Regions from separate parts of the Streptomyces sp. NPDC047917 genome, predicted to be linked through region 1. Evidence: riboswitches for the same ligand, from Rfam matches in the RefSeq annotation. Region 1 holds a riboswitch; each other region holds the start of a gene.
What was found. Region 1 has a riboswitch for cobalamin ahead of ACGF8B_RS29010 (prenyltransferase/squalene oxidase repeat-containing protein). Riboswitches for the same ligand answer to the same signal wherever they lie in the genome.
Positions count from the first base shown of each region.

Region 2: another riboswitch for cobalamin. It lies ahead of metE (5-methyltetrahydropteroyltriglutamate--homocysteine S-methyltransferase); the one in region 1 lies ahead of ACGF8B_RS29010 (prenyltransferase/squalene oxidase repeat-containing protein).
Region 3: another riboswitch for cobalamin. It lies ahead of metE (5-methyltetrahydropteroyltriglutamate--homocysteine S-methyltransferase); the one in region 1 lies ahead of ACGF8B_RS29010 (prenyltransferase/squalene oxidase repeat-containing protein).
Region 4: another riboswitch for cobalamin. It lies ahead of ACGF8B_RS13110 (cobalamin biosynthesis protein); the one in region 1 lies ahead of ACGF8B_RS29010 (prenyltransferase/squalene oxidase repeat-containing protein).

Region 1 covers NZ_JBIDCA010000012.1:257,330-262,334, reverse strand. Annotated here, with positions in the region: partial or broken gene ACGF8B_RS29025 (XRE family transcriptional regulator) at 1-369, shown strand, start outside; gene ACGF8B_RS29020 (NUDIX domain-containing protein) at 374-844, shown strand; gene ACGF8B_RS29015 (MBL fold metallo-hydrolase) at 975-2,015, shown strand; cobalamin riboswitch at 2,166-2,301, shown strand; gene ACGF8B_RS29010 (prenyltransferase/squalene oxidase repeat-containing protein) at 2,412-3,686, shown strand; gene ACGF8B_RS29005 (SCO2322 family protein) at 3,683-4,393, shown strand; gene ACGF8B_RS29000 (energy-coupling factor transporter transmembrane component T) at 4,390-5,005, shown strand, end outside.
Region 2 covers NZ_JBIDCA010000004.1:301,299-306,303, forward strand. Annotated here, with positions in the region: gene ACGF8B_RS11110 (CbtA family protein) at 1-307, opposite strand, end outside; gene ACGF8B_RS11115 (CbtB-domain containing protein) at 335-550, opposite strand; gene ACGF8B_RS11120 (histidine phosphatase family protein) at 813-1,412, shown strand; cobalamin riboswitch at 1,525-1,741, shown strand; gene metE (5-methyltetrahydropteroyltriglutamate--homocysteine S-methyltransferase) at 1,903-4,239, shown strand; gene ACGF8B_RS11130 (family 16 glycosylhydrolase) at 4,497-5,005, shown strand, end outside.
Region 3 covers NZ_JBIDCA010000013.1:18,772-23,776, forward strand. Annotated here, with positions in the region: gene ACGF8B_RS29740 (bifunctional 2-methylcitrate synthase/citrate synthase) at 1-1,129, shown strand, start outside; cobalamin riboswitch at 1,314-1,469, shown strand; gene metE (5-methyltetrahydropteroyltriglutamate--homocysteine S-methyltransferase) at 1,658-3,982, shown strand; gene aceB (malate synthase A) at 4,719-5,005, shown strand, end outside.
Region 4 covers NZ_JBIDCA010000005.1:59,903-64,907, forward strand. Annotated here, with positions in the region: gene ACGF8B_RS13090 (alpha/beta hydrolase) at 1-581, opposite strand, end outside; gene ACGF8B_RS13095 (class II aldolase/adducin family protein) at 748-1,416, opposite strand; gene ACGF8B_RS13100 (anion permease) at 1,626-2,897, shown strand; gene ACGF8B_RS13105 (hypothetical protein) at 2,942-3,172, shown strand; cobalamin riboswitch at 3,323-3,455, shown strand; gene ACGF8B_RS13110 (cobalamin biosynthesis protein) at 3,600-4,613, shown strand; gene ACGF8B_RS13115 (cobyric acid synthase) at 4,610-5,005, shown strand, end outside.

The DNA of each region.
Region 1 (5,005 bases):
GCAAGCGCGCGGCCGAAGGCTGCGCCGTCCGCATCGCCATCGGTGACGCGGACAGCGCCAATGCCCAACAGCGCGGAAACGAGGAGAAGTTCGGCCACGGCATCGAGTCCCGCTGCCGACTGGCGCTCATGCACTACCGGCAGCTGCTCAACACGCCCGGCATCGAACTGCGAACGCACGGGACGACGCTCTACAACAGCCTGTATCGGACCGACGACCAGATGCTGGTCAACACACACGCCTGGGGCGTCAACGCCCACCGGGCGCCCGTGTGGCACCTGCGGCGCAATCGCGGAGGTGGCATGTTTCGACGTGTACGCGGACAGCTTCAGCGCCACGTGGGAGACCGCCACACCCGCGGAAAGGTGAACCCATGGCACGGACCGAGTTCTACGACGACCCGAACGCTCCGAAGCCCAACAGTCTGGTCGTGGCCGCCTCCGCCGTGGTGACGGACGAAGCGGGACGGATCCTGATGCAGCGACGGCGGGACAACGGCCTCTGGGCCCTGCCGGGCGGAGGAATGGACCTGACCGACTCACTGCCCGGCGCCGCCGTCCGGGAGGTCAGGGAGGAGACCGGGCTCGATGTCGAGATCACCGGGCTCGTCGGCACATACACGGACCCGAAGCATGTCATCGCCTACAGCGACGGGGAGGTTCGCCGCCAGTTCGCCGTGGTGTTCACGGCCCGCGTCGTCGGCGGCGAACTGGGCATCTCCGACGAGTCGACGGACCTCCGATTCGTCGCCCCGGACGAACTGGACGCGCTGCCCATGCACCACACCCAGCGGCTGAGGATCGACCACTTCCGGGCGAACCGGGCGACGCCGCACCTGGGGTGATCGTCCGGCTGGGCAGGTACGCCAGAACGAGATGGTCGACCGGGGCTACTACTGGAACAAGTTCTCGTTACAGTGGGGGCGTCGCACCGGAGCCGCGAAGCCGTACGCCGTCCAGAGAGATGGGGACCTCATGACGCAGGTGACCGACCACGGCGGGGGCGTGCACAGCATCAAGGTGCCCATCCCGGACAATCCGCTCGGCCACACCCTCGTACACGTCCTGGACACCGATCGGGGTCCGGTGCTGATCGACACCGGGTGGGACGATCCCGAGGCCTGGGACACGCTCAACGCCGGACTCGCCGCCGTCGGTACGGAGATGGCCGACATCCACGGTGTGGTCATCACCCACCACCACCCCGACCACCACGGGCTCTCCGGGCAGGTGCGCGAGGCCTCCGGGGCCTGGATCGCCATGCACGCGGCGGACACCGCGATCGTGCGCCGCACCCGGGAGTCCGAACCCGGCAGGTGGCTGACGTATCTCGCGGCCAAGCTCACCGCGGTCGGGGCGCCCGAGGAGCACCTCGCGCCGTTGCGGGTCGCCGCGGCCGGCGGGGGCAGGATGCGGACGCTGCCGGGGCTGCGGGCCGCGCTTCCGGACCGGGAGATCGTGCCCGGTGAGCTGCTCGACCTGGCGGGGCGCAAACTGCGGGCGATCTGGACACCGGGGCACACGCCCGGACATGTGTGCCTGCACCTGGAGGAGAAGCACCCGGGCAATCTGCCGGGGCGGGGACGGCTCTTCTCGGGGGACCATCTGCTGCCGGGGATCAGTCCGCACATCGGGCTGTACGAGGACCCGGACGACGCCACGGCCACCGACCCCCTCGGTGACTACCTCGACTCGCTGGAGCGGATCGGCAGGCTCGGGGCCGCCGAGGTGCTGCCCGCGCATCAGTACGCCTTCACCGATGCGGCGGGGCGCGTGCGGGAGCTGCTCGGGCATCACGAGGAGCGGCTGACCGGGCTGCTCGGGCTGCTGGCGGAGCCGCTGACACCGTGGGAGCTGGCCGAGCGGATGGAGTGGAACCGGCCGTGGGAGCAGATCCCGCACGGCTCCCGGAACATCGCCGTCTCGGAGGCGGAGGCGCATCTGCGGCGGCTGGTGAAGCTCGGGCGCGCGGAGGCGGTGCCGGGAAGCGAGCCGGTGACATACATCGCGGTGTGAGCGGTGGAGCGGTGTGCGTGGTGTGAGTGGGGGGGCGAGTGGGGGGTGTGGTCTCGCTTACGTGGGCGGTGGCGCGCAGGGGAACAGAGGCGCGTACGTGAGCAGTGACACGTACGGGGCGCTCCTCCCGGCCCGGAGTCCGGTCGGTGCCGCCCGGTAGAGTGTGCGGGTCGTCATCATGCCCGTTCAGGGGGAAGCCGGTGCGAATCCGGCACTGACCACGCAGCCGTGAACCGTCTTCGCAGGCGGTGAGTCGGAATGCCCTGTCCGCGGTCGTGACCGGCTCGGACCACCGGATCCCCCGGTGGTCGGCACCGTCGAGGTACACGGGGTCGGAGCCTGGTGCCTGAGCGTGCCTGTGCCCGGTTCACCCCGCAGGAGAGGCCCCCGCCCGCCATGACCGTACGTCGCAGCGCAGCAACGCTCGCCGCCACCGCCGCCGTGCTCTGCGCGGCCGCTGCGCCGGCCGCGGTGGCAGCGCCGTCCCCCTCGCCCTCGCCGTCCGTCGCGCTGCCGTCCGGGCTGTACGGCACGAAGGACCCCACCTACGACGGGGTGTGGCGGCAGTCGCTGGCCTTCCTCGCGCAGCGGCTCGAAGGGGTCACCCCGGCCGCGAAGTCGGTGGACTGGCTGATCGGCCAGCAGTGCGCCGACGGCTCCTACGCCGCGTACCGGCCCGATACCACCAAGCCGTGCGACGCCAGGACGGTGCGGGACACCAATGCCACCGCGGCCGCCGCCCAGGCGCTGGTGGAGGTCGGCGGGCACCGCGAGACCGTGAACAACTCGGTGCGCTGGCTGAAGTCCGTACAGAACGAGGACGGCGGCTGGGGCTACACCGCGGGCGCGCCCAGTGACGCCAACTCCACCTCTCTGGTGATCGGCGCCCTGGCCCGTCAGGGGCAGCGGCTCGCGGACATCACGACCCCCGGTGGCAAGACCCCCTACGATCCGCTGCTCGCCCTCGCCGTCCCGTGCGGCGGCAAGGACGGCGGCGCGTTCGCCTACCAGCCCGACAAGAAGGGCGGGCTCGCCGCGAACGCGGACGCCACCGCGGCCGCCGTGCTCGGCACGATGGGCAAGGCCCTGGCGGTCGGGAACAACGCCGCGGGCAAGGCGCCCACCTGCCGGTCCGGTTCCGCGCTCACGCCCGAGCAGGCCGCCCAGAACGGCGCCCACTACCTCACCGGCGCCCTCGCCGGCAGCGGCCACCTGAACCTGGCGCCGATGCCCGGTGCCACCGACACCACCCCGCAGCCCGACTTCGGCAACACCGCCGACGCGGTCGTCGCGCTCTCCGCGGCCGGCCACCAGGACAAGGCGGCCGGAGCCGTCGACTGGCTGAAGAAGAACTCCGCGGACTGGGCCGGCCAGAACGGCCCCGCCGCCTACGCCCAGCTGATCCTGGCCGCCCACGCGACCGGCGACGACGCCCGGGACTTCGGCGGCGTCGACCTGGTCGCCCGGCTCAACGCGGCCGGCCCCGAGCCCGCCTCCGTCGTGACGCCCGACCCGTCCGCCGACACCGGGTACGAGGCCACGGAGAAGGACCAGGTCCACAGCGGCGACGACGTGATCGGGGGCGTGTGGTGGTACATCGGCATCGCCCTCGTCCTCGCGGCCATCGCGTTCTTCCTGACCAGCGGTCGCCGGAAGAACAGGCAGCCGTGAGGCGCGCGGGGCGGACCACCGCGCTGCTGGTGGTCCTGGGTGCCGTCCTGGCCGTGCTCGGCGCGGGGCCGGCCCAGGCGGCCGGGTACCGGTACTGGTCGTTCTGGGAGGGCTCCGGCTCCGGCTGGACGTACGCCACCCAGGGCCCGTCGCTCGTCCGGCCGGACGACGGGGCGGTGCAGGGCTTCCGGTTCTCGGTCAGCGAGGACTCCCAGGACTCGGCGAAGCCGCGCCGCGCAGCCGAGTTCACGAAGATCTGCGCGGACACCCCGGCCGAGGACGGCACCAAGCGGATCGCGCTCGTCATCGACCCGGGCACGGCGGCGGACGCCCCGGCGGGTGAGACACCGCCCGCGCCGCGCACCGCGTGCGCGCGGGTCGCACCGGACGCCAGCGCCGCGGAGGCGCTCGCCTCGGTGGCGAAGCCGCTGCGCTACAACAGTGACGCGATGCTCTGCGCCATCTCCGGCTACCCGGGCTCGGGCTGCGGCGAACAGGTCTCCGACGACGGGAACGGCGGCGGCGATGGCGGCAACGGCACGCCCGGCCCGTCCGCGTCCGTCCCCGCGTCACCGGCCGGATCCGCGGCCGCCAGCACCTCGGGCGGTTCCGGCGGCGGCCCGTCCGCCGGGGTGCTCGTCGGGGTGGGCGCCGTGCTCCTCCTCGGCATCGCCGCGGTCGTGCAGGCCCGCCGCCGCCGCGGATGACCGCCCGGACCCGCTCCGCCGCCCCGGCACGGCGTCGTCCGCTGCGCGCTCCCGAGGCGACCCGCAGCAACGCCGTGCCCGCCGGGGCCTGGTGGCTGTGGGCGCTCGGCCTGGCAACCGCCGCGTCCCGGACCACCAATCCGCTGCTGCTCGGGCTGCTGGTGGGGGTGGCCGGATACGTCGTGGCCGCGCGCCGTACGGACGCGCCGTGGGCCCGTTCGTACGGGGCGTTCATCCGGATCGGGTTGTTCGTCGTCGCCGTGCGGCTGGTCTTCTCCGTGTTCCTGGGTTCCCCGATCCCCGGTACGCACACGGTGTTCACGCTCCCCGAGGTGCCGCTGCCCGACTGGGCGCAGGGGGTCAGGCTCGGTGGCCGGGTCACCACCGAGCAGTTGGTCTTCGCGCTGTACGACGGGGCGAAGCTGGCCGCCCTGCTGATCTGTATCGGTGCGGCGAACTCGCTCGCCAACCCGGCCCGGCTGCTGAAGTCGCTGCCCGGTGCGCTGTACGAGGCGGGCGTCGCGGTCGTCGTCGCGATGACGTTCGCGCCGAACATGGTCGCCGATGTGGTGCGGCTGCGCACCGCACGGCGGCTGCGGGGCCGTCCGACCG
Region 2 (5,005 bases), on a different contig from region 1:
CGGCCGTGGCCCGGGGGCCGAACCTGCCGATCCGGCCGAGGGCATAGCAGAAGACGAGTGCGGCGATGCCGCCGATGGCGACGCCGAAGACCAGTACACCGGTGGCGAGGCCGGCGGTCGACTGCATGGTGCGGCTGACCAGTTCCTCGCCGCCGTCGTGGTGGTGGCTGTGCGCCTCCTCCAGGGCGATGGCCGCGTCCACACGCGACTCACCGAGGAAGTAGGCGACCAGCAGAGCGAGCGCGCCCGCGGCGAGTCCGGCCAGCATGCCGCGGACGAGCAGGGCTCTGACAGATATGGAGTTCATGAGGTTTCCCCAGGATCGGACGGTACGTCAGTGGCAGGGGAATCCGAGGAGGTGGCGGCCGTCGTGGACCCACTCGTGGACACCTTCGCCGGAGATGACCGCGGTGGCGCCCTGCTCGGCACCGACGAAGTACAGCAGTACGAGCATGAGGATCCCGAAGAAGACCGCCCAGGGGGCGATGGCCTTCAGGGAGATGGGGGTGATCGCCGGTACGGCGGTGGCGGGGGCAGCAGTCTGTGCCATGACAGAACCTCCTGAGGGAACACGCGTCCCGATCGTGGTGCCTGAGACGTGGGTGCTGGGTCTGACTTCCCGCACAGGTACGGGTTCACAGTGGCGCGACCGTGCCGGATTCTCACCGGACTTCCGTCACACCTACGTCATGTTCGCCGTGACCATACCGCTTGGGGACAGGTGCCGCCATGGTGCCGGTGACGGGGCCCGACCGCCCGGATGCCATGGTGGGCACACCCGAGGGGCCAGAGTTCAGGGAGTTGACCGGGCCATGGCAGTACAGGTGATGTTGGTCTCACCGGCGCTCAACGCCGCGCTGCGCGAGGCCCGGTTCGACGGTGACGCGCCGTTGGACGCGGCCGGGGTCCGGCGGGCGGAGGCGGTCGCGGCCGCGGTGCCGGCCGCCGACCGGTATCTGCGCGGGCCGTCCGAACGATGTGCCGGGACCGCCGACGCGCTGGGGCTGCGGGCCGGACCCGAACCCGCCGTCCATGGCTGGGACATGGGACGGTGGAGCGGTCGGCGGCTGGCGGCGGTGAGCGCGTCCGAGCCGGAGGCGGTGTCGGCCTGGCTGACCGACCCTTCGGCGGCTCCGCACGGTGGCGAGTCCCTGCTCGAACTCTGCGCCCGGGCCGGACGCTGGCTGGACGCGCTGGAATCCACCGGGGACCGCGGGGGCGGCCGCGTGCTGGCGGTCGTCGAGCCGGCGGTGGTGCGGGCGGTGACCGTCGGGGCACTCGCTCTGCCGGTGGAGGCGTTCTGGCGGCTGGACGTCGCCCCGCTGACGCTGACCGCGCTCAGCGGCCGTTCCGGTCGGTGGAACCTGCGGTGCGGGCAGCAGCTGTCCCCCGCGACCGGCCCCGCCGTCTGACCCGGCCGACCGATCCGATCCGGTTGACCGATCCGATCCGGCCCGCGGTCCGGTCGGCCCTGCCGATCCTGCCGATCCGAATGTGCTGTCCGGGATCCGGAGCGGACCCCCTATGGTGATGGGCGCAGCTGGTTCGCCCTGTCCGCCAGGCAGGCGCGTCGCAAGAGGGAACCCGGTGGGAATCCGGGACTGCCCCGCAGCGGTGAGTGGGAACGACCGCCGTCATCGAGCACTGGACCCGACGGGTCCGGGAAGCGACGGCCAGTAGGTGTCTCGTACACGGGACGCGCCCACGAGTCCGAAGACCTGCCACTGCCCGTGCGCGTCGGACGCGCACGGTGATCCCGGTGACCTCGTGGGCGGGTCGGCGTACATATCGAGCAGGTCACGCGCGTCGGCACGGCGCCGCGGATCCGCCCGGTCCGTCATCCCTTCGCGTCTGCGATCCGTCCCGGGGTCGTACCAGGACACGCTCGCGAAGGAGAGTCACGTGACCACCGAGTCCGCAGTCGCGGCAGCCCGGGCCACCGTGTACGGCTACCCCCGCCAAGGGGGCGACCGGGAACTGAAGAAGGCCGTCGAGGGTTACTGGAAGGGCCGCGTCACCGCAGCCGCCCTCCGGGAGACCGCCGAAGAACTGCGCCGCGCCAACTGGCAACGGCTTGCCGACGACGGCATCCACGAGGTCCCGACCGGTGACTTCTCGTACTACGACCATGTGCTGGACACCAGCGTGATGGTCGGTGCCGTGCCCGTCCGGCACCGTGAAGCCGTCGCGACCGACGCGCTGGACGGCTATTTCGCGATGGCGCGCGGTACACAGGACGTGGCGCCGCTCGAAATGACCAAGTGGTTCGACACGAACTACCACTACCTGGTGCCGGAGCTCGGCCCCGACACCGTCTTCGCCGCCGACTCCACCAAGCAGGTCCGGGAGTTCGGGGAGGCGCTGGCGCTCGGGCACGACGCCAGGCCGGTGCTGGTGGGTCCGGTCACCTATCTGCTGCTGGCCAAGCCCGCTCCCGGTGTCGCCGCCGACTTCGAACCGCTGACCCTGCTCGACCGGCTGCTGCCGGTGTACGCCGAGGTGCTGGCCGATCTGCGTGCGGCCGGTGCCCAGTGGGTTCAGCTCGACGAGCCCGCGCTGGTGCAGGACCGTTCCCCCGCGGAACTGAACGCCGTCGCACGTGCCTACCGCGATCTCGGTGCGCTCGCCGACCGGCCGCGGCTTCTGGTCGCCTCGTACTTCGACCGGCTCGGTGACGCACTCGCCGTACTGGCGAATTCTCCGGTCGAGGGCCTCGCGATGGACTTCACCGGTCCGGCGGCCGCCAATCTGCGGGATCTCGCCGGGGTCGGCGGTCTGCCGGGCAGGCGGCTGGTCGCCGGGGTCGTCGACGGCCGCAACGTGTGGATCAACGACCTCCAGCAGTCCCTGGCCACGCTCGGCACCCTGCTCGGTCTGGCCGGCCGGGTCGATGTGGCGGCCTCCTGCTCGCTGCTGCACGTGCCGCTCGACCTGGCCGCCGAGCGCGACGTCGACCCACGGGTGGGGCGCTGGCTGGCCTTCGCCCGGCAGAAGTCGGCCGAGATCGCCACGCTCGCCAGGGGGCTTGCCCGGGGCACCGCGTCGATCGCCGCCGAACTCGTCGCCAACCGCGCCGACCTGGCCTCCCGGGCGGGTTCCGCGATCACCCACGATCCGGCGGTACGGGCCCGCACCTCGGCCGTCACGGCGGCCGACTCGCGCCGTGAACTGCCCTATCCGCAAAGGGCGGTGGCTCAGCGCGCCCGGCTCCGGCTACCGCTGCTGCCGACGACCACGATCGGCTCGTTCCCGCAGACCTCTCAACTGCGCACCGCACGAGCCGACCTGGCGGCAGGGCACATCGACGCCGCCGCGTACGGCAAACGCATCGAGGCCGAGATCCAGGAAGTGATCGCCTTCCAGGAGGCTGCTGGCATCGATGTGCTGGTGCACGGCGAGCCGGAACGCAACGACATGGTGCAGTACTTCGCCGAACGGCTCACCGGCTGCCTCGCCACCCGGCACGGCTGGGTCCAGTCGTACGGCACCCGGTATGTGCGGCCGCCGATCCTGGCCGGGGACATCGCGCGCCCGGAGCCGATGACGGTCCACTGGACCACGTACGCGCAGTCGCTCACCGGCCGGCCGGTCAAGGGCATGCTCACCGGCCCCGTCACCATGCTCGCCTGGTCCTTCGTCCGCGACGACCAGCCGCTCGGCGAGACCGCGCGCCAGATCGCCCTCGCCCTGCGGGACGAGGTGAACGACCTGGAGGCAGCCGGCAGTTCGGTGATCCAGGTGGACGAGCCCGCGCTGCGCGAGACACTGCCCCTGCGGGCCGCCGACCGAGCCGGGTACCTGGCCTGGGCCACCGAGTCGTTCCGGCTGGCCACCGGCGGCGTACGCCCGGACACCCAGATCCATACGCACATGTGCTACGCGGAGTTCGGCGACATCGTCCGGGCGATCGACGACCTGGACGCGGATGTGATCAGCCTGGAGGCGGCCCGCTCACACATGCGGGTGGCCGACGAGCTGGCGTCCGCCGGCTACCCGAGGGAGGTCGGCCCCGGCGTGTACGACATCCACTCCCCCCGGGTGCCGAGCGGCGGGGAGGTGGCCGCCCTGCTGCGCAAGGGCCTCGAAGCGATTCCCGCCGAGCGGCTGTGGGTCAATCCCGACTGCGGTCTGAAGACCCGGGGCTGGCCGGAGGTGCGCGCCTCGCTGGAGCACCTCGTGTCGGCGGCCGCCGAGGTGCGGGCCACTCTGCCCGGCAGCGCCGGTCCGCGGGTCCGCTGACGGTTCCGCGGCCCGGGGCGGGTGCCCGTTCGGGTGCCCGTCCCGGGCCGCGCCACGCCGCGTCACGGGGCACCATGCCCGAGCGGGCCGGCGGTGATCGGATGCAAGAAGTGTGGTCCGTACCAAGGTATTGACAGCTCCTTGGTTCACTTCTTAAATCGCATGAAGAACCAAGACCTCTCCCTGCTCCCCCACAACGGGCCTTTGTCATAGCCATGACATTCGGCTCGCTCCATTCCGCACGGGAAGGACCCCCCATGACCTCTCCCCGTCGTCTGCTGGCGGCCGCGCTCTCCGCGCTCGCTCTCGTCTCCGCCTCGTCCGCCCTCGCCTCCGGAGCGCCCGCACCCGGACCCCGCACCACCGCGGCCACGTTCACCGACGACTTCGACGGCCCGGCGGGCGCCGGCGTGGACGGCGCCAAGTGGCAGATCGAGACCGGCGACAACGTCAACAACCATGAACGGCAGTACTACACGGCCGGGAACAACAACGCGGCACTCGACGGCCAGGGCCATCTGGTCATCACCGCGCGCCGCGAGAACCCGAACAACTACCAGTGCTGGTACGGGACTTGCGAGTACACCTCGGCCCGGCTGAACACCTCCGGCAAGTTCACCCAGACGTTCGGTCACGTCGAGGCGAGGATGAAGGTGCCGCGCGGCCAGGGCATGTGGCCGGCCTTCTGGATGCTGGGCGACGACATCGGTCAGGTCGGCTGGCCGAACTCGGGCGAGATCGACATCATGGAGAACGTCGGCTTCGA
Region 3 (5,005 bases), on a different contig from region 1:
CGCCCCGGAGATCCACCGCGGCCTCGCCGGCGTGGTCGCCGACACCACCGCCATTTCCACCGTGGTCGCCGACACCAACTCACTCACCTACCGCGGTTACCCCGTCCATGACCTCGCCGCCCGCTGCTCCTTCGAGGAGGTCGCCCACCTGCTGTGGCACGGTGAGCTGCCCGACGCCGGACAGCTTCGCGAGTTCACCGCCCGGGAACGCGCCCTGCGCCCACTGGACCGCACCACCACCGAACTCCTGGCCAGACTGCCGCACACCTGCCACCCGATGGACGTGCTGCGTACCGCCGTCAGCTTCCTCGGCGCCGAGGACCCCGCGGAGGACGACGGCAGTCCGGCCGCCAACCTCACCAAGTCCCTGACCCTGCTCGCCCGGCTGCCCGTCGTGGTGGCCGCCGACCACAGGCGCCGCCACGGCCTGGAGCCCATCCGGCCCGACGGGGACCTCGGGTACACCGAGAACTTCTTCCACATGTGCTTCGGCGAGGTCCCCGACCCGGCAGTGGTCCGTTGCTTCGAGATCTCCCTGATCCTCTACGCCGAGCACAGCTTCAACGCCTCCACCTTCACCGCCCGTGTCGTCACCTCTACCCTCTCCGACCTGCACAGCGCGGTCACAGCTGCGATCGGCGCCCTCAAGGGCCCCCTGCACGGCGGCGCCAACGAGGCCGTGATGCACATGCTGGAAGAGATCGGCGACCCTGAGGGGGCGGAGGGCTGGCTGGACGACGCCCTCGCCGCCAAGCGCAGGATCATGGGCTTCGGGCACCGCGTCTACAAGCACGGCGACTCCCGCGTCCCCATCATGCAGAAGGCCCTGGCGGACCTCATCGCCCGCTCGAGCGACCCGGAGACCACCCGCCTGGCCACCCTCCACGCCGCCCTGCGGCACGCCATGAGCAGCCGCAAGGGCATCCACCCCAACCTGGACTACCCGGCCGGCCTCGCCTATCACCTCATGGGCTTCGACATCCCCGCGTTCACCCCCATCTTCGTGATGAGCCGCATCACCGGCTGGACCGCCCACATCACCGAACAGCTCGCCCACAACTCCCTCATCCGGCCCCTGGCCTCCTACGACGGCCCCGGCCAGCGCGAGGTGCCGCTCCGAGCATCCTGAGCCCGGTTCGTCGGCCGGACCTGCCTGACGGGTCCGGCCCCGGCCGAAGCACGCACCGCGGCCCTCGCCCGTCGCGTCTCATTTCCGACGTCCGACATGTGGACCGCTGTACTCGCGCCTCGGTGGAACGGCCTAGGGTGGCCGGTGCAGCTGGTTCGCCCCGTCCGCCAGGCGGGATGCGTCGTAAGAGGGAACCCGGTGGGAATCCGGGACTGCCCCGCAGCGGTGAGCGGGAACGACCGCCGTCATACGCACTGGGATCGGACAACGGTCCTGGGAAGCGACGGCCAGTAGGTGCCCGCCGGGAGACCGGCAGGCGTGCCCGCGAGTCCGAAGACCTGCCCGTTGCCCGTGCGCGGCCGATGCCGTGCGCGGATATCCCGGTGACCTCGTGGGCGGGTCGGCGTACACAGCGAGCGGCACGTGCGGCCTTGATTCCGTTGCGTGGTCCGTGTGTTCTGTCGTTCCCTTCGCGTCCGCGTCCCGTCGCCGGGATGTTCCTGGACACATCTCGCGAAGGAGAGTTCCGTGACAGCGAAGCCCGCAGCCGCGACAGTACGAGCCACCGCGTACGGCTACCCCCGCCAGGGCCAGAACCGCGAACTGAAGAAGGCCGTCGAGGGCTACTGGAAGGGTCACGTCACTGCCGACGCCCTCCGGGGCGCCGCCGCCGAACTGCGCCGCTCGAACTGGCGGCAACTGGCCGAGGCCGGCATCACCGAGGTACCGACCGGCGACTTCTCGTACTACGACCACGTGCTGGACACCAGCGTCATGGTCGGCGCTGTCCCCGCACGCCACCGCGCGGCCGTCGACGTGGACGCCCTGGACGGCTACTTCGCCATGGCGCGCGGCACCCAGGACGTCGCCCCGCTGGAGATGACCAAGTGGTTCGACACCAACTACCACTACCTGGTCCCCGAGGTCGGCCCGGACACCGTCTTCACGGCGGACTCGTCCAAGCAGGTGGCCGAGCTGGAGGAGGCCCTGGCGCTGGGCCACACCGCTCGGCCGGTCCTCGTCGGCCCGATCACCTACCTCCTGCTGGCCAAGCCGGCTCCCGGCGTCGCCGCCGACTTCGAGCCGCTGACCCTGCTGGACCGGCTGCTGCCCGTGTACGCACAGGTTCTCGCCGACCTGCGGGCCGCCGGAGCGGAGTGGGTGCAGCTCGACGAACCGGCGCTGGTCCAGGACCGCACCCCGGCCGACCTGAACGCCGCCGCCCGCGCCTACCGCGAGCTCGGCGCCCTGACCGAACGGCCCAAGCTGCTCGTTGCCTCGTACTTCGGCCGGCTGGGCGATGCGCTCCAGGCCCTCGCGGCCTCTCCCGTCGAAGGCATCGGGCTCGACTTCACCGACAGCGGCGCGGCCAACCTCGACGACCTGGCCTCCGTGGGCGGCCTGCCCGGCAAGCGCCTCGTCGCGGGTGTGGTCAACGGCCGCAACATCTGGATCAACGACTACCAGAAGTCCCTGACCACTCTTGGCACCCTCCTCGGCCTCGCCGAACGGGTCGACGTCGCCGCCTCCTGCTCCCTCCTGCACGTCCCGCTCGACGCCTGGGCCGAGCGGGACATCGACCCGCAGGTCCGCCGCTGGCTCGCCTTCGCCCGCCAGAAGACGCAGGAGATCGCCACCCTGGCCCGCGGACTCGCCCAGGGCACCGCCGCGATCGCGCCCGAACTCGCCGCCAACCGCGCCGACCTGGCCTCCCGGGCAGCCTCCGCCCTCACTCACGACCCGGCCGTTCGGGCCCGCACTGCCGCCGTCACGGATGCCGACGGGCGTCGCGCCCAGCCGTACGCCGAACGTACCGTCGCCCAGCGGGCGCACCTGGGCCTGTCGCTCCTGCCGACGACCACCATCGGGTCCTTCCCGCAGACCGACGAACTGCGCGTCGCCCGGGCGGACCTCCGCGCCGGGCGGATCGACGCCGCCGGGTACGAGTCCCGCATCAAGGGCGAGATCGAGGAGGTGATCTCCTTCCAGGAGAAGACCGGCATCGACGTCCTCGTCCATGGCGAGCCCGAACGCAACGACATGGTCCAGTACTTCGCCGAGCAGCTGACGGGATACCTCGCGACCCAGCACGGCTGGGTGCAGTCCTACGGCACCCGCTACGTGCGGCCGCCGGTGCTGGCCGGGGACATCTCCCGCCCCGAGCCGATGACCGTCCGCTGGACCTCGTACGCCCAGTCCCTGACCTCGAAGCCGGTCAAGGGCATGCTGACCGGCCCGGTCACCATGCTCGCCTGGTCCTTCGTACGCGACGACCAGCCACTCGGCGAGACCGCCATCCAGGTCGCCCTCGCCCTCCGCGACGAGGTGAACGACCTGGAGGCGGCCGGAACGTCCGTGATCCAGGTCGACGAGCCCGCTCTGCGCGAGACCCTCCCGCTGCGCGCCGCCGACCACGCCGCCTACCTGGGCTGGGCCACCGAGTCCTTCCGGCTCACCACCAGTGGCGTCCGGCCGGTCACGCAGATTCACACCCACATGTGCTACGCCGAGTTCGGCGACATCGTTCAGGCCATCGACGACCTCGACGCCGACGTCATCAGCCTGGAGGCCACCCGCTCCCACATGCAGGTCGCCCGCGAACTCGCCGCCCACGGCTACCCCCGCGAGGCCGGCCCCGGAGTCTGGGACATCCACTCTCCGCGCGTTCCCAGCACCGAAGAAGCCGCGAACCTGCTGCGCACCGGCTTGAAGGCGATCCCCGCCGAACGGCTGTGGGTCAACCCCGACTGCGGTCTGAAGACTCGCGGCTGGACCGAGACCCGCGCCTCCCTGGAGAGCCTCGTCGCTGCCGCGCGTGAAGTCCGTACGGAGCTGACGACCGACAACTCCTGATCAATCATGTCGCGGGGGGGGGGGGCCCCCCCCCCCCCCCCCCCCCCCCGCGGCCCGCCGCGCCGCGCCCCCCCCCCCCCCCGGCGGGCCCCGCCCCCCCCGCCCGCCCCCTCGCTCGGCCCGCCGCCGCCCGCGGGCGAGACCCCCGCCCCCCCCCCACAACAAAACCCCCACCCCCCCGGGGGGCGGCGCCCCCCCCCCCCCCCCCCCCCCCCCCGCGACAGGCCAAGAGAGACGGGACGGACCCGCCACGGCGGGCCGAGCGACGGAAGGTCACCTGTGGCCGGACACAAACCCCGGCACATCGTGGCCGACGGGCGGCCCATGGTGGCGCTGACGCCCAAGGAATACGGTGAACTGGCCGCCATGCGACGCCAAGTCGGCGGAATGGGATCCCGGCTCCGCGTCGTCCGCGACGAACTGGTGGCCCTGTCGGGCTTCCTGGAAGCGCTGGTGCGAGCACTGGAGGCCGAAGGGCCGTCCGCGCGACGGACCGATCCCGACAGCCGGGTTCAGGCACTGCTGGCCACCACACCCCGACTGCTGGGGCAGGCGCGGAGCATCGCCGGTCGACGACGGGGCGGTCCCGCACCGCGCCCCGTGCAGCAGGCGGGTGGGCCGAAACCGGCAAGTCATCCGCTGACGGCCGGCACCCGTCGCGCTCCCGCGCTTTCCGTCACGTCACGCTCGCCCCGCCCGTCCAGCCCGTCCCACTCGTCTCGCTTGGAGAGACCGTATGCCACCGCCAGCAACCTTCCGTCGCGCCGAGGTTCTCGGTGCTCCGGGTCCCCGTTTCGAGGAGATCCTCACCTCAGCGGCCCTGGACTTCCTCGCCCGGCTGGATTCGGCCTTCGCGAAGCGGCGCGCAGACGTCCTCACGGAGCGCCGCCACCGTTCCGACCGGCTCGCCTCGGGTTCCCGCCTGGACTTCCCCCGAGCCACCTCGGCGGTACGCGACGACACGAACTGGCAGGTCGCTCCTCCCGCACCCGGCCTGACCGACCGCAGAGTGGAGATCACCGT
Region 4 (5,005 bases), on a different contig from region 1:
GCGTCGCCGCGGTAGGCCAGGTCGAGCACGGGCAGCCGCAGGGCGTGCAGGAACCTCATGATGTTCATGGGGTGTTCCCGGGTGGTGCCGATGCCGTGCACGGTGATGACCCAGGTGTCGCGGGGGCCGGGCAGGAACCAGGCGGGCAGGGTGCCGAGCTCGCCGGGGATCTCGACGTCCCGGTGGCCCAGGCCCAGGGCCGAGGACGGATCGCCGCTGTGCAGCTGCGGAGTGACGCGGACCTTGGCGCCGGTCTCCAGGCTGCCGCGGTCGACGCGTTCCAGCCGGCGGACGACGGTGTCGGGGGCGTGGTGGGCGTGCTCGATCACCGGGCCGACCACGGCGTGGACGTCCTTGCCCGTCAGTCCGTACGTGCCGGGCCGCAGGGCGGTGAGGGAGCGGGTCAGGGTGACCTGCCCGGCCGCCGTGGCGTGCACGGTGAGTCTGCGGTCGGCGGGGAGGGGCCGTCCGGACGGCGCCCTGAGGGCGGCGTCGCTGGCGTACCGGCCGGCCGCGACCGCTGCCGCACCGACGCCGAGGATCGTGGTGACGGCTGCTGCCGTAACTGTTGCCGGGCGCACCGCTTCAGTGTCGTGGCGGCTGCGGAACCCCGCCAGCGGGCGGGGGCCGTCCGGCGGACCGGGGAGGACAGCGCCGGGGCGGCCCGGCGGACCGCAGGCGGACGGGGCCCCGGGGACGGGCGGGTGGACCGGGGACGGGCCTCCCCGGGCGGACCAGCCGGGACGGTCAGTCGGGTCGGCCGGGCTGGCCGTATCCCTTGAGGGCCTCCTGCACGTCGTCGAGCTGCTCCGGGGAGAGGAGGCTCGGGCTGCGTCCGGGGACGGAGCTCGCGGCGAGCCAGAGCCGGCAGAGCCATTCCAGCTGGGCGGTCCGGTCGTACGCCTGGTCCAGGGTGGCTCCGTAGGTGACGGTTCCGTGGTTCTGGAGCAGGCAGCCCGTGCGGTCGCGCAGGGCGGCGAGCATGTTCGCGGCCAGTTCCTCGGTGCCGTAGCGCGCGTAGCCGGCGACGCGGACGGGGCCGCCCAGCATGGCGGCGGCGTAGTGGACCGACGGGATCTCGGGGACCAGCGTGGAGACGGCGGTGGCGTGCACCGCGTGGGTGTGCACGACGGCGGCCGCGTCGGTGTTCCGGTAGACGGCGAGGTGGAGCGGGAGTTCGCTGGTGGGGGCGAGTTCGCCGAGTACGCGGTTGCCCTCCGGATCGACGCCGACGACGTCCTTCGGGCCCAGCCGGTCGTACGGCACTCCGCTCGGCGTGACCAGGATGGTGTCGCCGACCCGTGCCGACACGTTTCCCGAGGTCCCGACGACGAGGCCCTCGGCCGCCGTCCGCCGGGCGGTGGCGACGACACCGTCCCAGGCGCGTCCGATCGCGTCCCGCTGCTGATCGCTCATGCGCCGATCCTGTCAGCCGCGGAGGCGGACGGGTATGGGGTCGGACACAGCCCCGCACCGCGGGAGAGCCGGGCCACGCCTGCCCCCAGGACAAGCGGAATGCCTGAGCTCCGCTTTGGAACACCCCAGCGCCCTACCCAGTTCATCTTCCGTTCATCCAGGTTGCCTACGGTCCACGTGCCAATGACGTCGAACGATTGCCTGGGTAAATGGAACACATCACGCTGCTACTCGCGATTGTGATCGTGACAGCTCTAGTGTTCGATTTCACGAACGGTTTCCACGACACCGCGAACGCGATGGCGACCACCATCTCGACCGGTGCACTCAGACCGAAGACCGCGGTGGCCATGTCCGCCGTTCTCAATCTCGTCGGCGCGTTCCTGTCGGTGGAGGTCGCCAAGACGATCTCCGGCGGGATCATCAACGAGGACGGGCTGCGGACAGAAGTCATCTTCGCGGCACTCGTCGGCGCCATTCTGTGGAATCTGCTGACATGGCTGGTCGGGCTGCCGTCCAGCTCGTCGCACGCCCTGTTCGGCGGCCTGATCGGCGCGGCCGTGATGTCGGCCGGCTGGTCCTCCGTCAACGGCGGCACCGTCGTCACCAAGGTGCTGCTTCCCGCGGTCGCCGCCCCGATCGTCGCCGGTCTGGCCGCGCTGCTGGCCACCCGGCTGACGTACCGGATCGGCGGCAGGGTGCGCGACGAAGCCCAGCAGAAGGCCACCGCCAAGGGCTACCGGGCCGGCCAGATCGCCTCGGCCGGACTGGTCTCGCTCGCCCACGGCACCAACGACGCGCAGAAGACCATGGGCATCATCACCCTGGCCCTGGTCACCGGCGGCGTCCTGCACCCGGGCGCCAACCCGCCGGTCTGGGTCATCGTCGCCGCCGGCACGGCCATCGCGCTCGGCACCTACCTGGGCGGCTGGCGCATCATCCGCACCATGGGCAGCGGCCTCACCGACCTCAAGCCGCCGCAGGGCTTCGCCGCCCAGACCAGTGCGGCCACGGTCATCCTGGCCTCCTCGCACCTCGGCTTCTCCCTCTCCACCACCCAGTCCTGCTCCGGAGCCGTGATGGGCGCGGGCCTCGGCCGGCAGGGCGGTGTGGTCCGCTGGTCCACCGCCACCCGGATGTTCGTCGCCTGGGGTCTGACCCTGCCCGCCGCCGGTCTGGTCGGCGCGGGCGCGGAGCTCCTCACCAAGCAGGGCACCTGGGGTGTCGTCGTCGTGGCGGCGCTGCTGGTCCTGGGCTCCGGTGCGATCTGGCTCCTGTCGCGCCGCAAGCCGGTCGGCCACGACGACGTCGCGCCCTCGGCCGCCGGCGTCGAACCGGCGGGCGTCGTCACCACGGCCATCGCCGCCGTCAGCCCGCCGCCCACGGCGGCCGCGGTGCAGGCACCGTCCCAGAACCTCATGACCACCATTCCGGCCCCGGCCGGAACCACCCAGGACCCGGCGCGACCCGCCACCGTCTGAGCCGGCCGCCAGGCCGGCCGTCCAAGGCCGTCTAAGGATTCAGCATGAACATCGACTGGGCAGCCCTCGGCTCCGTATTCGGCGTCTCCCTCGTTGTCACCGTCGCGCTGGTGGGCCTCTTCACCCTGGGCATCGTCGGCCTCTCCAAGCAGCCGGAACCGGCGGCGCAGGGCGGCTCCGGCGGCTCGCTGCTGCTGGCCCGCGCCGGCGCGTACGTCTGCTTCGGGCTGTGCGCGGCGGCCGTCGCGTACGGGATCTATCTGATCGTCGCCTGAGCCGCTCCCGCGCACGCTCCCCCGTCGGGCCGGACACCTCGGTGTCCGGCCCGATGTGGGTATCAGCACACTGCACCGTCGCAGGTCAACGGCAGGTTGACGGGCGTTCGCGGAGCGTGGTGGACTGCCGGAGCCAATTACGGCGACAGCAGAGGAAGCCGGTGCGAATCCGGCGCGGTCCCGCCACTGTCACCGGGGAGCGGTCCCCCAACACCGGAAGTCACGGCTCGCACGAGCGGGCTGGAAGGCCGGGGGTACCGCGGATCCGGGAGCCAGGAGACTCTCGTCGCCGGTCACGTCGAACCAGGGCGCGGACCCTGAGTGAGGACATATCGCCATGCCTGGCTGCCGTGCGTCCGCTGTTTCGGCGCTCTCGACGAGAGCCGCCTGTACGAAGGTCCGCCGAGGCGCGACGGCCGGCTGAACCGTGCGAGCCGACCGCATCTTCGCGTACGGCGCCACGGCCGGCCTGATCGGCGATCTGCTGCTCGGTGACCCCCGCAGGGGACACCCGGTCGCCGCGTTCGGGCGGGCCGCGGCGGACGTCGAGCGCCTGCTGTGGCGCGACCACCGTGGCCGGGGCGCGCTGCACACTCTCGTCTGCGCCGGAGGCGCCGCGGGTGGTGCCGCGCTGATCACCCGCGCCGTGCGCCGCAGCCCCGCCGCCTCCGTGGCGCTGACCGCCGCCGTCACCTGGTCCGTCGTCGGCGGCACGTCCCTGGGGCGTGAGGCGCGGGCCATCGGCGGAGCCCTGGCCGCCGGTGACATCGAACTGGCCCGCGAGCGGCTGCCGCATCTGTGCGGCCGCGACCCGCACTCCCTGGACGGCCCGCAGATCGCCCGCGCCGTGGTGGAGTCCGTGGCGGAGAACACCTCGGACGCCGTCGTCGGCGCGCTGGTGTGGGGCGCGCTGGCCGGGGTTCCCGGGCTGGCCGGGTTCCGGGCCGTCAACACCCTGGACGCGATGGTCGGGCACCGTTCGCCCCGGCATCTGCGCTACGGCTGGGCCTCGGCCCGCCTCGACGACCTCGCCGGCTGGCCGGGGGCCCGGCTCACGGCGCTGCTCGCCGTGGCGGCCGGGGGGCGGCCGCGCGGCGCGGTCCGGGCCTGGCGGGCCGACGCCGCCGAGCACCCGAGCCCCAACGCAGGCCCGGTGGAGGCCTCGTTCGCGGGTGCGCTCGGCGTACGGCTCGGCGGCACCCTCGCGTACGGCGGCCGGGTCGAGCACCGCCCGGTGCTCAACGGGGAGACGGGCCGGGCCGTGGAGAGCGCGGACATCGAGCGCGCGGTGCGGCTGTCGCGCCGGGTGAGCGCGCTGGCGCTGGGCGTCTGCGTGGCGGGGCGGCTCGGCGCGGCCCTCGCCGCACGTCGGCTCGCCGGGCGCCGGACCACCGGGACGAACGTGGCGGGGCCTCGCACCGCAGGACGGAGAGACGCATGAGCGGCGGGCTGCTGGTCGCCGGTACCACTTCCGACGCGGGCAAGAGCGTCGTCACGGCAGGCATCTGCCGCTGGCTCGTGCGCCGGGGCGTGAAGGTGGCGCCCTTCAAGGCGCAGAACATGTCGCTCAACTCGTTCGTCACCCGCGAGGGCGCCGAGATCGGGCGCGCCCAGGCCATGCAGGCCCAGGCGGCCCGCGTGGAGCCGTCGGCCCTGATGAACCCGGTCCTGCTCAAGCCGGGCAGCGACCGCTCCAGCCAGGTCGTCCTGATGGGTAAACCGGTCGGCGAGATGAGCGCCCGCGGCTACCACGGGGGCAGGCAGGAGGCGCTGCTCTCCACAGTCGTGGACTGCCTGGAACAGCTCCGGTCCACGTACGACGCGGTGATCTGC